Regions from separate parts of the Dorea hominis genome, predicted to be linked through region 1. Evidence: predicted binding sites of a transcription regulator. Region 1 holds the regulator's gene; each other region holds the start of a gene.
The links. The regulator HrcA, encoded in region 1, represses chaperone genes, less so after heat shock. The targets are predictions, from matches to a motif close to TGTTAGCACTCNNNNNNNNNGAGTGCTAACA.

Region 1 (5,168 bases):
TGAATTCGGCGATCATGTAATCTGTAATCTTCTGGTCAAAGTCATCTCCACCAAGTCTGTTGTTACCTGCTGTAGATAATACCTCGATAACACCATCACCAATCTCGATTACGGATACATCGAATGTACCACCACCAAGGTCATATACCATAATCTTCTGTTCATTCTCATTGTCAAGTCCGTAAGCAAGTGCTGCTGCCGTAGGCTCGTTGATGATACGTTTTACATCAAGTCCTGCGATCTTACCGGCATCTTTTGTAGCCTGACGCTGAGCATCGTTGAAGTAAGCAGGTACTGTGATAACAGCTTCTGTTACTTTTTCTCCAAGATATCCTTCTGCATCTGCTTTTAATTTCTGAAGGATCATTGCTGAAATCTCCTGCGGAGAATATTTCTTCTCATCTACAGTTACTTTATAATCAGATCCCATCTCTCTCTTGATAGAAGAGATTGTTCTCTCTGCGTTTGTAACTGCCTGACGTTTTGCAGGTTCACCTACAAGACGCTCTCCTGTTTTTGTAAATGCTACTACTGACGGTGTAGTTCTTGCACCTTCTGTGTTAGCGATAACTGTTGGCTGTCCACCTTCCATTACGGCTACACAGCTGTTTGTTGTACCTAAGTCAATACCAATGATTTTACCCATAATAATTGTCCTCCTGTTCTATTTCTAAATAAATTCTAATTTGCTACTTTTACCATACTGTGTCTCACTACAGAGTCACGATACATATAACCTTTTTGGAATTCTTCGGCAATGATATTCTCACCGAGATTCTCATCTTCCACATGCATAACCGCATTATGAAGATTCGGGTCAAATTCCTGACCTACCGCTTCGATAGGTTTCACCTCGATTCCTTCCAGTGTTGTCATCAGTTGTTTGTAAACCTTCTCCATTCCCTGGATAAATGGATCCTCTTTGTCTTCTTCCTTCACTGCATCCAGACCTCTTTCGAAATTGTCTACAACCGGAAGAATCTTCTCTATGATATCTTTCGCACCAACTTCGTACATTTGGGATTTCTCCTTCTCTGTACGTTTGCGGAAGTTATCAAACTCTGCCATCTGACGAGTGAGTCTGTCAGTCAGTTCCTCAATCTTCTCGTCTTTTTTATCTTTCTTATCCTTCTTGCCAAATAACTTCTTGCCGGATTTCTTCTCTTCTGTATCGGATTCTTTGCTGTCCTCTGTCTCTGCTTCCTTCGCTTCGTCTTCGGCTGCCTCTTCTTTAGTGGCTTCAGCTGTCTTCTTTGCTTCCTCCACAGCTTCCTTTACCATCTCTTCCTGGCTCTTTTCTTTGTTATCTTCCAAGGGTACTTCCACCTTTCTTATTCATTCTTATGAAACATCTGATCCAGTTCTGTCTGGAGACGCTTCATAGATTTTAAAACATGCTCATAATCCATCCGCTTCGGTCCGATAATGCCTATCGTTCCCTTCATGCCCTCGCCTAATTCATAGGTTGCGGTCACGACACTGCAGTCCTTCATGTTCTGTACCGGTGCTTCATCACCGATATAAACCTGAATTCCTGTATTCTCTTCATGAGAAAGTGTCTGGGTTACAAGCTCTGTAAGCTGTTGTTTTTCTTCAAATGCACTGATGATATCCTGAGCGCTCTGCTTATCGCTGAGCTCCGGATATTTGAAAATGTTCGTCGCACCACTTGTATAGATCTGCATATCTTCATCGACCTGTATCGTATCTGCGACTGCATCCAGTACGTTGCCAATCACCACGCTGTGAATACCTGCCTGCTCTTTGAGTCTTGCGATCAGTCCTAAATTGATCTCCTCAATGGACATACCATTGAGTGTTGTATTCAAAAGCATATTCAGCTTCAGCAGGTTCTCATTGCTGAGCGGTTCTTCCAGATGAATGAGCTTGTTCTTTATCACATTGCCGCCGAGAACAATTACCGCGATCACCTGTTCTTCATCCACCATAGACAACTGGAGGAACTTGATCTTATTGGAATTGTTCATCGGAGTGGAAACCATCGTTGCGTAATTCGTATTGTTCGCTAAAACTTTGGCTGCCTGTTTCAGAAGCTGATCCATCTTATCTGCTTTCTGAAGCATCTGATCCTGCATATCATTCAGTTCCTGCTCCTTCTCCTGCATCAGCATATCTACATATAATCTGTAGCCTTTATCCGAAGGAATACGACCTGCCGATGTATGTGGCTGTATGATATAACCAAGTTCTTCCAGATCCGCCATCTCATTACGGATCGTTGCTGAACTTAAATTCAAATCCGTATATTTGGAAATGGTTCTCGATCCGACCGGCTCGCCACTCTCTAGATAAGTCTGTATAATCGCATGTAAAATCTTAAGCTTACGATCACTCAGTCCATGTTCTTCTAACATCAGCTCTCCTCCTTTCGGATTTTTCTTTGTTAGCACTCATTAAAAAGGAGTGCTAACATCTTTCGACTATTAATGTAGCACTCCTTTTTCTGTTTGTCAACAGTATTTATTATTTTTTTAGATTCTTTTCAAACGCTTTAAAACAGTCTAGCTCAGTTCTACTTTTGCAGCCTCTTCCGGTTTGAAATCATTTGCCAGATCATAGATATTATGTCCTGTAGACTCACTTAATACACGTCCCTCTAATGAATAGCAGCGGATAAATCTTTTACCATCTACACTTGACCAGTGTTCTACATCCCAGCTCATGTATCCGTCTTCATCAGATTTCTTCTCTTTCAGATAAAGATCTACCTGACGGCCGTCTTTCATAAGCTGAACCAGTCCGTCTGTTCCATTTACTTCTACTTCTGCTTTGTTTACTGTGTCAAAAATTTTCATTTTGCATTCCTCCTGCGTGGTTATATATTTCCTCTATTATAGCCTTTTTCTATGTAAAACACAACCGAACATCCCCTATCCTTCAAACATTTTCCGCAGATCTCTTCTTTTCTCCACCTCAAGTTTTGAAAATATACGGGTAATTACATTTTTCACATAACCATAAGAATAATGATATTCCGCCGCAATCTCCCGGTTGTCCATCCCTTTTGCAATTGCCTGCGCAATCTTCCACTCGATTGGGCTTAACACTTCCTGCATCTTTTTATACGTTTCATTCTCCTTTATTTCTTCCGTTCGTTCTTCTCTGGCCCGTCCTTCTTCATATTGTAAATGGCGTTCCACTCTTGCAAGCAGTACTTCTTTCACAAATGGTTTCACAATATAATCTACCGCGCCGGATTTTAATCCGCGCACTTCATAATCTGCATCGGAAAATCCGGTCAGGAAAATAATCGGCACACTGCCTGCCGCCGGAATCTTCTTCATCTCATTTAGTGTCTCATATCCATCCATTCCAGGCATAGCAATATCCAGAAGGATCAGATCCGGGATCACGCCTTTTTCCAGAAGTGCAATCGCCTGGCTCCCGGCTTTGGCTACACTGACACTGTAAAATTCTGACAGAATCTCTTCTGCTGTCTTTAATAAAATCAGATCGTCATCCACGACCAATACATGTTTTTTCTCCATCAGTGTTCCTCCTTCCACTTTCTGAAAATACTCTCTGCTTCTTCAAAATCCAGCTCGCGGATTTTCTGTCCGATCTGTTCCAACAGCTTTCTTCTCTCCGGATCATTTTCTGTGTCCAGCAGCTTTTGATTCCAGGTGGAAGCTTCCTTCCCCTGATAACGCATCAATGCTTCCCGTAATGCTTTTTCATAGGTTTCTTTCAGATTTATATCTGCTATGGTACTTTCTGCTTCTTCGTTTTCTCTCTGCGGTATGAGCTGCACTATTTCTTTCCGGAACTGTCTGGCTCCTTTTACCGTTCTCTCCCATTCCAGATAAAGAAGCGGCATTGCATATTTGAAATAATCCGCATCCATTTCTTTGCCATGCACTTCCATCGCCTGTGCCAGCTCTGAGAGTTCTCCTGCGCCAATTGCTTTTGCATTGCTTTTCAATGTATGCATTTCACCGGTCAGTGCCATCAGGATCTCAGTCCTTTTCTTTTCTGTATCTGCATATTTCAGTGCTTTTTCCATTTTCTCCATCTGCCTGCGATTCGGTTCATAATAATCTGTAAAAAATTCTATCAATTTTGCATATTGATATATATTTCCATCCAGTAAATGTAGTCCTTTTTCCATCTGGATCTCACAGACTTGCAGCTGTGCTTTCAGCCGGTTGTAATCTTTTCCTGATATTTTCCATTCTTTTCGGCTGCTTTTTGTAACCAGTATATCCGGCAGATAAGCCAGAAGCAGCTCTTCCATTCTCTCCCAGCGAATCGGTTTTGATAAATAAGCGGCAAATCCTTCTTTTTCAAATATCTGCTGGATTCCACTTGTAACATCTGCCGTCAGTGCGATCACCGGAACACGGATTTCCATCTCCTTCATACGCCGAAATGTTTCCAGCCCATCCATTTCCGGCATCATATAATCAAGAAATATCATATGATAATTTCCTTTTCTGACTTTCTCGATACATTCCGAGCCACTCACTGCTGTATCTGTGCGGATCTTGGTATGTTTTAACAGTGAACAGATCACTCGCAGGTTCTCTTCCCTGTCATCCACAATAAGAACCTTTGCATCCGGTGCAACAAAAGTGCCCGCATGCTTTTCTTCTATTTCTTTCCTTGGATGCCATTCTCCGGATTTTTGTTTTCCTGCCTCTTCCAGAGGAAATGTTACCGTAAATCTGCTCCCTGTCCTGACTTCACTTTGTACTTCAACCTTTCCATCCATCTCCCGGCAGAGTTCTCTGACAATTGCCAGCCCCAGACCGCTTCCTTCAATATTTCTGTATTTTTTCACATCCACTCTGGTAAATGCATCAAATAACGTATTCATTGCTTCTTTCTCTATGCCATATCCGGTATCTTTCACAGAAAAACGGATCTTTTCGCCACATCTTTCCACCTGGAATACGATAGAACCGTTCTCCGTGTATTTCACAGCATTACTGATCAGATTCAGCATAATCTGTTTCATATGTAAAGCATCCCCGTTTATATATTCCGGCAGTGTTTCATCTATTCTCACCTGAAACTCCAGATTTTTATTTTCCGCCTGTCCGGATCCTAACAGCCAGATTTCCTGTACAAGTGCCGAAATAGAAAATGGTTCTTTTGTAATCTTTACTTTTCCGGATTCAATTTTGGAAATATCCAGCACGTTATTG
Region 2 (5,168 bases), on a different contig from region 1:
ATCCAGAAATGCATCTTTATGATCCACTCTTCCCAACGTTCTTAATTTGCCACTCAAATACAAAATACTTTCCGAAAGTGTTGTCTTTCCTGCATCAACATGCGCCAGTATTCCGATTGTAATATTTCTCATATTTCCTACACCTGTTTCTTCACTTTCTGTATTATAAATCCAGCTTCTTCCGTACCAGTTCCCTGCGTTTTTCATATTCACTGTAAAATGCATCCCCAGCGGCAAGTTCTGCCTGATATGGTGTCTGATAGAATGTCCGCAAAATGAAAACCTGCAAAATCTTTGCTTCTTCCGCACTCAAATCTGCAAGCGCCGTCTCACAGTTTTTCAAAAATGCATGCCAGGAAGTAATATAGTTCTCATATGCTTTGAGATTTGCAATGCCAAGCCATTTTTTCACCTTAATCTTCGTTCGGTCTTTCTTCTGACATTCATGGATCTGCAGAAAATACTTAAATCCATCTTCTTCATAAAATCGTCCAAGCGGAAATAACCTGCAGATTCCCGGACGGAATGCATGAATCTTGCATCTGCCAGCTTCATTTAAGAATGGACAGCCTAACGTCCCGTCATCCATGTCAAGATGCGGCAGGATCATGCCATCCACAACTCCGAGCGCGATCTTTCCTTTCATTAATTCTTCAAATGTCTCACCCAGCCCGGCACTCATCTGCCAAACATCATAAGGATCTAGCACAATGGAATCACCCATACCACGGCAGCACGCAGAACAGCCTTTGCAGTCCTGACAATCTGCTTTTACCATGTCATTTGCCGTATATAAATTACCATCCGAGATTTCTTTCATATCTATGTTTCTTATCATTTTCTTATCCCCTATATGTTTTCGCTTTCTTTTGTCTGTCGGAATCTTACGTTTTACATTATATCTGTGTAATAGAACATGAAAGCACTGTACTTCTTATAGGATAAACGATTGTAAGACTAAATGCCACCCCTTGTTTTACTTTGCAGAAAAATATGCCACATAATAGAAGTTTGTTTTTCAGTTAATAAAAAAATTCCAGAAATTAGCACTCACCTCTTGACAGTGCTAATAATAGATGTTATAGTACAGTTAGAACAAAGGAGAAGAGATAAAAAGAAAGGATCTTGATTCCAGATGTTCCTATAAGACAACAACACATCGGATTCTCCGACAGTGCTTAATTATATTTTATGAATGTCTTTTGAAAGGAGATATGACTTATGATGTTACCTAGTATTTTTGGAGAGAACTTATTGGACGATTTCTTTGATGATGATTGGAATGCATGGGGTTATAGTGACACAAGCCTTATGAACACAGATGTTAAGGAAAACGAAAAGGATTACGAACTGACGATGAGTATGCCGGGCGTACAGAAAGATAATGTAAAGGCTGAACTGAATGATGGTTATCTGACAATCAGCGCAAGCACAGATACGAACAACGATGAGAAAGATAAAGATGGACATTATATTCGTCGTGAACGTTACAGCGGTTCTTGCCAGAGAAGTTTCTATGTTGGCAAAGATGTCACAGAAGATGATATTAAGGCAAGTTTCGAAGATGGCACTTTGAAGATGACCATTCCGAAAAAAGAAGCTAAACCTGCTGTGGAAAGCAAAAAACAGATTGCCATCGAAGGATAATCTTATAATTAAACTTATAGTCGACAAGTTGCTCATAGCCGGAGTGAAAAGCTCTGGTAGCACATAATATAGATAGAGATTCAAGGAGGAATGACTTATGATGATGCCTAGTATTTTTAATGATAATTTATTTGATGATTTTTTCAGATTCCCATTTTATAATGACAAAGATGAACATCGTATGGAGAAGAAACTTTACGGACACAGAGCTCACAACTTAATGAAGACCGATATCCGCGAGAGAAAAGGCAGTTATGTTCTCGATATTGACCTTCCTGGATTTAAGAAAGATGAGCTTACCATTGAGTTAAACGATGGTTATTTGACGATTAGTGCCGCAAAAGGACTGGATCAGGATAAGAAAGAAAAAGAAACCGGACATTATATCCGTCGTGAACGTTATGCCGGTTCCTGCCAGAGAAGTTTCTATGTTGGCAAGGATGTAACTGAAGAAGATATTAAAGCAAGCTTCAAACATGGCATTTTGAAACTGACCATTCCGAAAAAAGAAGCCAAACCTGCCGTAGAAAATAAGAAACAGATTGCTATTGAAGGATAATGTCAAATTCTTGCTTTTTCTTCTATTTAAGCTAATAAATAATTTATTTAACAAATAGCCTAAAGCCCACAATTTTACTGGGATTTAGGCTATTTTTCATCTTATAGATATTATCTATTATTTAGTCATTTTATAGATATTATCAATTTGCTTATATTTATATATGAAACTATACTTAAATAGATACAAAGTGTCCGTTTTTAACGGTAAGACAAGGAGGAGTTGTTATTATGAAAACAACAATCAAAAAAATCTCCCTGTTTATGCTCTCACTTGCTGTAGTTCTTACTATGGCAGCTTCTACAGGCATGAACAGTGAGGCGGCTTCCAAAAAGCCTACAAAGATTACCCTTAAAGCTACTTCCAAAACGGTAGATATCAAGGGTAAAGTGAAGGTTTCCGTGAAATCTGTAAAACCTTCTAATGCAAGCAAATCTGTAACCTACAAATCAAGCAATAAGAAAATTGCTACTGTATCTTCTAAAGGCATTGTTACTGGTAAGAAAAAAGGTACTGTAAAAATCACTGCTACTTCCAAGACGAACAAGAAAGTAAAATCTACAATCAAGATCACAGTAAAAGGAAAGCCAACAAAGATTACCCTCAAAGCCACTTCTAAAACAGTAGATATCAAGGGTAAAGTGAAGGTTTCTGTTAAATCTGTAAAACCTTCTAATGCAAGCAAATCTGTAACCTACAAATCAAGCAATAAGAAAATTGCTACTGTATCTTCTAAAGGCACTGTTACCGGTAAGAAAAAAGGTACTGTAAAGATCACTGCTACTTCCAAGACGAACAAGAAAGTAAAATCTACAATCAAGATCACAGTAAAAGATCTGAAAGCTTCTTCTGTTAAGCTGAACACAACTTCCAAGACAGTAGCTTCCGGAAAGACAACTACTTTAAAAGCTACTGTAAAAGGTGCTACTGGATTCTACAATCAGGGTGTTACATGGAAATCAAGCAATACAAAAGTTGCTACTGTAACTTCCAAAGGTGTTGTAAAAGGTATCGCAGCAGGACAGGCTACAATCACAGCAACTGAAAAAGGTGGAAGCAAAAAAGCTACATGCCTTATCACTGTAACTGAGCCGGTTAAAGTTGATACAGAAGCCGGAACTGTTACTTTAAAAGGTATCTTAAATGCTTCTGCATTTAAAAAACCAACTATGCATTATCTCGTGACTGCTAATCTTGGAGCTTCCGGAGGCAATCCGATCTTCACAGGTCTGAATGACCGTATTGATCTGGCAAATGCACTGGATTCTCTCGGAGCAACTGCATGGAATACAAATTCAAAAACTGTATTAGCGAATGGTGAATCTATTGCCGCCGTAAAAGACAAAAAAGGAACAAACGCTAATTATTCTAAACTGAATATCAGCGTTTCCTGGGCAGGACATGATGCTGTAGCAATGCAGGATACTATTAAAAATGCTGACAAGTCAGCATATACAGGAACTATTGTATACGCTAACAGTGGTGCTGTTCAGAAAGCAATCCCATCCGGATGCGAAATCTGTACATCAAGCTGTTATGCAGGTATCTGTGCAAGTGAAGATGTTGCAATGGGTGGAACTACGATTGGAAACTCCGCTAACCTTCCAAAAGCAGGTACTGTTGTAACAATTACAATCGCTGTTGATGGATACAAAGCTCCATACAACTATGTTTCAAAAGAAGACTTAAAAGCTGACATCGACGGAAAACAGGAATACAAAATCTTAGATGTACGTCAGGCTGCTAAATATGCTGAATCTCATATTGCCGGTGCTGTTTCTGCTGACGTTGACGGTGCTGTATCAGGTACTGATGTGGCATCTGCTACAAAGAATATTGAAGCTGCAATCAAAAATGATCCTGCAGGTACAAAATATGCAGTTGTATGCAATTCCGGAAGCCGCTATGCACAGGCAGCTACTGAGATTATGATCAAAGCTGGTATTAGCAACAAAAATATTTTCACATTAACGGGTGGAATGAAAAAAGATGCCGGTGGATGGGATTATGACAATTACTGTGTTAAATCTTACACATCTGACAAGAGTAAAACAGATTTTACTCACGGTATGACTGTTAATCAGTTAAAAGCTAATATTGACGATGGAAAAACTCCATTCGTAGTATTCGATCTGCGTGACGTTGCATCTTACGCAACAGGACACATCAAACCTTCTATCTCCACTCCTCTTCGTGAGAGTGTAGATGGTGCTTTAAAAGATCTGTCTGATGATCAGTCTAAAGCAAATCTGCAGGCTGCTGTAAATGCTAACCCGAATAAATTCTATGTTGTTGAGTGTTATTCTGGTAACAACTACGCTGCAAAGGCTGTAAACTACTTAAAAGAGATTGGTGTGAGCGAAAGCAAGATTATCGTTCTTGAAGGCGGCGCTAAAGCATGGAAGGATGCAAATCATTCAACAATTGTTGGACTTACTGTATCTGCTGCTGATTTAAAAGCTGATATTGACAGCACACAGTCTTATAAATTAATCGATGCACGTAAAGCTGAAGATTATGCAAAAAGCCACATCGTTGGCGCTGTTTCTGCTGATCAGGCTGGTGCTGTTTCCGGAAGCGACAAAGCTACTGCAGCTGCCAACGTTGAAAAAGCAATCGCAGGTGACTCCGCAGATCAGAAATATGCAATCATCTGCTACTCAGGTAACAGATACGCTGAAGCCGCTGCTTCTACTCTCGTAGAAAAAGGTGTGAATCCATCTAACATTTACACATTAAAAGGTGGTATGGGCGGCTGGACAGAAGCAAACTACCTCGTTAAATCTTACAAATCAACAAGTGGATTTGATTTTGTAAATGGTATGACTGTTGACCAGTTAAAAGCAAATCTGGAAGCTGGAAATACTCCATTTGTAGTATTTGACCTGCGTGACGCTGTAACTTATGCTGCAGGACATATTGACGGTGCTGTTTCTACACCACTGCGTGAGAACAACGGTGC
Region 3 (5,168 bases), on a different contig from region 1:
CCAGATACAAATATATATCCATTACAAGTAATATAACTGTAAGCACTATAAAAAAAAGACAATGTACGACACCATATACACTCAGTAAAGTCGCTGCAAGCACCATTCCTTCCAGAAACCACTGACCTTTGCTTTTCTTCCTTTTAATAAGCTGTTCTGTACATATGTCATTCATGTCTTACATCCTCCGCTTTTCTCAATGTGTCTATTGTAGCACAAAAACAAGAAAAAAGAAAACTCCCCATACAGGGAGTTTTCTTAACTTTTTCTTACATCATGCCCATTCCGGCACCTGCACCTGCAGGCATAGCCGGTGTCTCTTCTTTGATATTAGCAACAACGGACTCTGTTGTCAGCAGTGTAGATGCAACACTTGTTGCATTCTGCAGAGCACTTCTTGTTACCTTAGCCGGATCAAGGATACCATGTTCAACCATGTCTACATATTCCTCAGCTAATGCATCAAATCCGATTCCTGGTTCTGACTCATATACTTTATTAATGATTACTGCGCCTTCCAGTCCTGCATTTGCAGCGATGCGAAGCAGTGGAGCTTCCAGAGCTTTCAGTACAACATTCGCACCTGTCTTCTCATCACCATCCAAATCAGCAACGATCTTGGCAACTTCTTTTGCACAGTGAATATAAGCAGATCCGCCACCTGCAATGATTCCTTCTTCTACGGCTGCTCTTGTTGCTGCAAGTGCATCTTCCATACGAAGTTTTGCTTCTTTCATCTCAGTCTCAGTTGCAGCACCTACACGGATAACTGCTACACCGCCTGCAAGTTTTGCAAGTCTCTCCTGCAGTTTCTCTCTGTCGAAATCAGATGTTGTCTCTTCAATCTGTGCTTTAATCTGTGCTACACGGTCTGCGATTGCCTGTTTGTCTCCGCATCCGTCAACGATAACTGTATTTTCTTTCTGAACTTTTACAGATTTTGCACGTCCAAGCTGATCCAGTGTTGTATCTTTCAACTCCATACCGAGTTCTTCTGAAATTACCTGACCGCCTGTCAGAATTGCAAGATCCTTTAACATCTCTTTTCTTCTGTCACCATATCCAGGCGCTTTAACACCTACTACATTGAATGTTCCACGCAGTTTGTTTACGATCAGTGTTGTAAGAGCCTCACCTTCAATATCTTCTGCAACGATCAGGAGTCTTGCTCCGGACTGTACGATCTGCTCCAGAACTGGCAGGATCTCCTGAATGTTAGAAATCTTCTTGTCTGTGATCAAAATATATGGATCATCCAGATTTGCTTCCATCTTATCCATATCTGTAGCCATATATGCAGATACATATCCACGGTCAAACTGCATACCTTCTACAAGGTCAAGTTCTGTCTTCATAGTCTTGGATTCTTCAATTGTGATAACCCCGTCATTGGAAACTTTTTCCATTGCATCTGCAACCATCTTTCCAACTTCTTCATCACTTGCAGAAATAGCTGCAACTTTTGCGATCTGATCTTTGTCTTTTACTTTGCTGGACATTTTAGCGATCGTCTCAACTGCTTTGTCTGTTGCTTTCTTCATTCCTTTTCTAAGGATGATCGGGTTTGCTCCTGCTGCCAGGTTCTTCATTCCTTCATGTACCATTGCCTGTGCAAGTACTGTAGCTGTTGTTGTACCATCTCCGGCAACATCATTTGTCTTAGATGCAACTTCTTTGATAAGCTGTGCACCCATATTCTCAAATGCATCTTCTAATTCAATTTCTTTTGCAATTGTAACACCATCATTAGTAATAAGCGGTGCTCCGAAAGATTTGTCAAGAACTACGTTACGTCCTTTTGGTCCTAACGTAACTCTGACTGTATCAGCCAGCTTATTAACTCCTTCTTCTAATGCTGCTCTTGCTTCTGCGCCATATTTAATTTCCTTTGCCATGATCAAATGCCTCCTATAATCTTTGTTTCTCTTCTTACATCTACATCTTACTCACAAATTGCAAGGATATCGTCCTGTTTTACGATAATATACTCTTCATCATCAAGCTCTACAGATGTTCCTGCGTATTTAGAATAAATAACTTTCTGTCCTACAGTGACATTCATCTTCACTTCTTTTCCGTCAACTGTTCCACCAGGTCCTACAGCAACGATCTCTGCCTGCTGTGGTTTTTCTTTAGACTGTCCAGGAATTACGATTCCTGATTTTGTTGTCTCTTCTGCAACCAACTGTTTTAATACAACCCTGTCTCCTAATGGTACTAATTTCATATTTATTCCTCCTTAAATGATATACTTATTTATTTTGTTAGCACTCACAAAAAGAGAGTGCTAAGAAACTCTAGATATAAAATAGCACTCTCTTAATATTTTGTCAACCGCCTTTGTTTAGTTTACAGTATTTTTATAAAATCCATTTTCCACATGGAAAACAAGTACTTTTCCTCTCTTATCCCAGTACCGTTCGACAATCTTTCCTCTGCATTTGACCTCTTCTTCCTCATCCGTCATCGTGCACTCATAGATACTGTCCAAAGAAAATTCTGACAGTTCCGTCTTCCCCGTTAACAGATATATGCATTCCTCTTCTTCATTATACTTAATCATCTTACACAGATAGATATTATCGTTAAAATATCCCCCGTCAAGAATCGTTTTTATCATCTCGAGTTTCACCGTATCGTCCTGAAATTTTTCCATTATATCCTCCAGTAAAATTCATCTCATCTTCAATCAAAGAAAAGGGTACCAGTCTCCCGATACCCTTATACTTCATCTTAATTGTTGCGCTCTGCTTTGATCTTATCCAGTTCCGTAAATACATAATCATTCACAACTTTGATATAAGTTCCCTTCATACCGGAAGATCTGGATTCAATAACTCCGGCACTCTCAAACTTGCGAAGCGCATTCACGATCACAGAACGGGTGATTCCTACACGGTCTGCAATCTTGCTTGCAACCAGGATTCCTTCTGTACCATCCAGTTCATCAAAAATATGAATGATCGCTTCCAGTTCAGAATAAGAAAGTGTGCTGATGGCTGACTGTACAATGTGTTCTTTTCTTGTTTCCTCCGCACTTTCTTCATTTACAGAACGAAGCATCTCAAGACCAACAACTGTTGTTCCATATTCACTTAAAATGATATCATCAATCTCATATACTTCGTCTTTCTTATAGATGAATAATGTGCCGAGTCTCTCTCCTGCGATATCGATTGGAGTTATAATAGCCTGATAACCTTTTGAGGCTTCTTCCGAAAATCCAAGAGTCTCAAGATTCACATTTTCCTTTGTCGAAAGAATGCTGAGCAGACGTTCATTTAACATATCATCAATATGTCTGCCTACTTCCTTCTGGATCAGTTCTTCTATATACGGAACACCTGTACATTTGCTTCCTCCGAGAACTTTTCCTTTTTTGCTGACCACCAGTACATTCGATGACAGAATCTCTGTCAGAACTTCACAAATATCATTAAAGACCACTTTACTTGAATTATTGTTGTGAAGTAACTTGTTGATTTTTCTAGTTTTGTCTAATAATTGTACACTCATTTGCACTCCTCCATCCTATGAAGTTATATTATCATACAATTCACTATAATTCAACGAATATTATTGTTATTTATCAGAATTTTCCTTATTTTCTACATATCCGCACTGAGCGTCACTACAACAGATCTTATTTCCCTTTTCGACCATATAATTTCCACATCTCGGACACTTTTTCTGAACCGGTTTCTGCCATGACATAAATTCACAGTCCGGATTGTCTTCACATCCGTAATATTTTCTGCCTTTCTTTGTCTTACGGAGCACAACATCTTTTCCACACAGAGGGCAGGAAACACCGATTTTTTCCAGATAAGGCTTTGTATTTCTACACTCCGGGAATCCTGGACATGCGAGGAATTTTCCGTGTGGACCGTATTTGATGACCATGTTGCGTCCGCACTGTTCACAGACAACGTCAGTCACTTCATCTTCGATCTTGACTGTCTCTAATTCTTTCTGTGCCTTTTCCACTGCGGCTTCAATATCCGGATAGAAGTTCTCGATAATCGTCTTCCATTTTACCTTGCCTTCTGCCACACCATCAAGCAGGCTTTCCATGTTGGCTGTAAAATTCACATCTACAATACTTGGGAAGGACTGTAACATGATATTATCTACAACTTCTCCCAGTTCTGTCAGATACAGATTCTTGTTCTCTTTTGCAACATATCTTCTGGCAATAATCGTTGAAATTGTCGGTGCATACGTGCTTGGACGTCCAATGCCCAGTTCTTCCAGAGCTTTTACAAGTGTTGCTTCTGTATAATGTGCCGGTGGCTGTGTAAAGTGCTGCTTCGTATCAAAACTTTCTTTTGTGAGCTTTGAATCCATATCCAGTCCTTTCATCAATACAGATTTTTCTTCTTTCTCTTCTCCTGCTTCTGTATAAACCAGTCTGAATCCCTGGAATACAATCTTGGAAGCAGCTACTGTAAAACGATATTTTCCTGCACTGATCTTCACAGATGTTGTCTCATATTTTGCCGGTTGCATTCTGCTGGCAAGGAAACGCTTCCAGATAAGCTGATACAAACGGAACTGATCTCTTGTCAGAGATTCTTTGATTGCCGCCGGTGTTCTTGCCGGATCTGTCGGACGGATCGCCTCATGCGCATCCTGGATGATCTTGCCGCCTGTCTTTGCTTTTGTTTCTCCAACTGCAACATACTCTTCTCCGTACTGTTCTCCGATATAAGCACGTACATTTGCATCTGCTTCATCTGAAATACGAGTAGAATCGGTACGCAGATACGTGATCAGACCGACGGTTCCATTTCCTTTGATATCGACACCTTCATACAACTGCTGTGCGATCTGCATCGTTTTTCCTGTAGCAAAATTCAATGCTTTGGATGCTTCCTGCTGTAATGTACTGGTTGTAAATGGAACCGGTGCTTTCTTTGTACGTTCCCCTTTTTTAATCTCAGCGACTTCATAAGATGCACCTTCTAATTCTTTTAAGATCTTATCCAGTTCCTCTTTGGATGAAATCGTCATCTTTTTCTTATCTGTTCCGTAAAACTTGGCATTCAGGAGTTTTCTCTCGCCTTTGACTTTCAGATTCGCATCCAGGCTCCAGTATTCTTCCGGAATAAATGCATTGATCTCTTCTTCACGGTCAGCAATGATACGAAGTGCTACAGACTGTACGC

Region 2: the regulator HrcA is predicted to act here: its motif matches at 1,042-1,072, upstream of H8S07_RS12410 (Hsp20/alpha crystallin family protein).
Region 3: the regulator HrcA is predicted to act here: its motif matches at 2,263-2,293, upstream of H8S07_RS01335 (co-chaperone GroES).

What each region holds. Positions count from the first base shown of each region.
Region 1 covers NZ_JACOOY010000002.1:81,292-86,459, reverse strand. The annotation lists gene dnaK (molecular chaperone DnaK) at 1-646, opposite strand, end outside; gene grpE (nucleotide exchange factor GrpE) at 682-1,281, opposite strand; gene hrcA (heat-inducible transcriptional repressor HrcA) at 1,332-2,375, opposite strand; gene H8S07_RS01840 (hypothetical protein) at 2,523-2,816, opposite strand; gene H8S07_RS01835 (response regulator transcription factor) at 2,892-3,509, opposite strand; gene H8S07_RS01830 (ATP-binding protein) at 3,509-5,168, opposite strand, start outside.
Region 2 covers NZ_JACOOY010000018.1:34,199-39,366, forward strand. The annotation lists gene H8S07_RS12400 (NYN domain-containing protein) at 1-132, opposite strand, end outside; gene H8S07_RS12405 (YkgJ family cysteine cluster protein) at 164-838, opposite strand; gene H8S07_RS12410 (Hsp20/alpha crystallin family protein) at 1,222-1,647, shown strand; gene H8S07_RS12415 (Hsp20/alpha crystallin family protein) at 1,745-2,206, shown strand; gene H8S07_RS12420 (rhodanese-like domain-containing protein) at 2,437-5,168, shown strand, end outside.
Region 3 covers NZ_JACOOY010000001.1:259,228-264,395, forward strand. The annotation lists gene H8S07_RS01325 (DUF6106 family protein) at 1-175, opposite strand, end outside; gene groL (chaperonin GroEL) at 270-1,895, opposite strand; gene H8S07_RS01335 (co-chaperone GroES) at 1,943-2,227, opposite strand; gene H8S07_RS01340 (hypothetical protein) at 2,345-2,656, opposite strand; gene codY (GTP-sensing pleiotropic transcriptional regulator CodY) at 2,734-3,516, opposite strand; gene topA (type I DNA topoisomerase) at 3,583-5,168, opposite strand, start outside.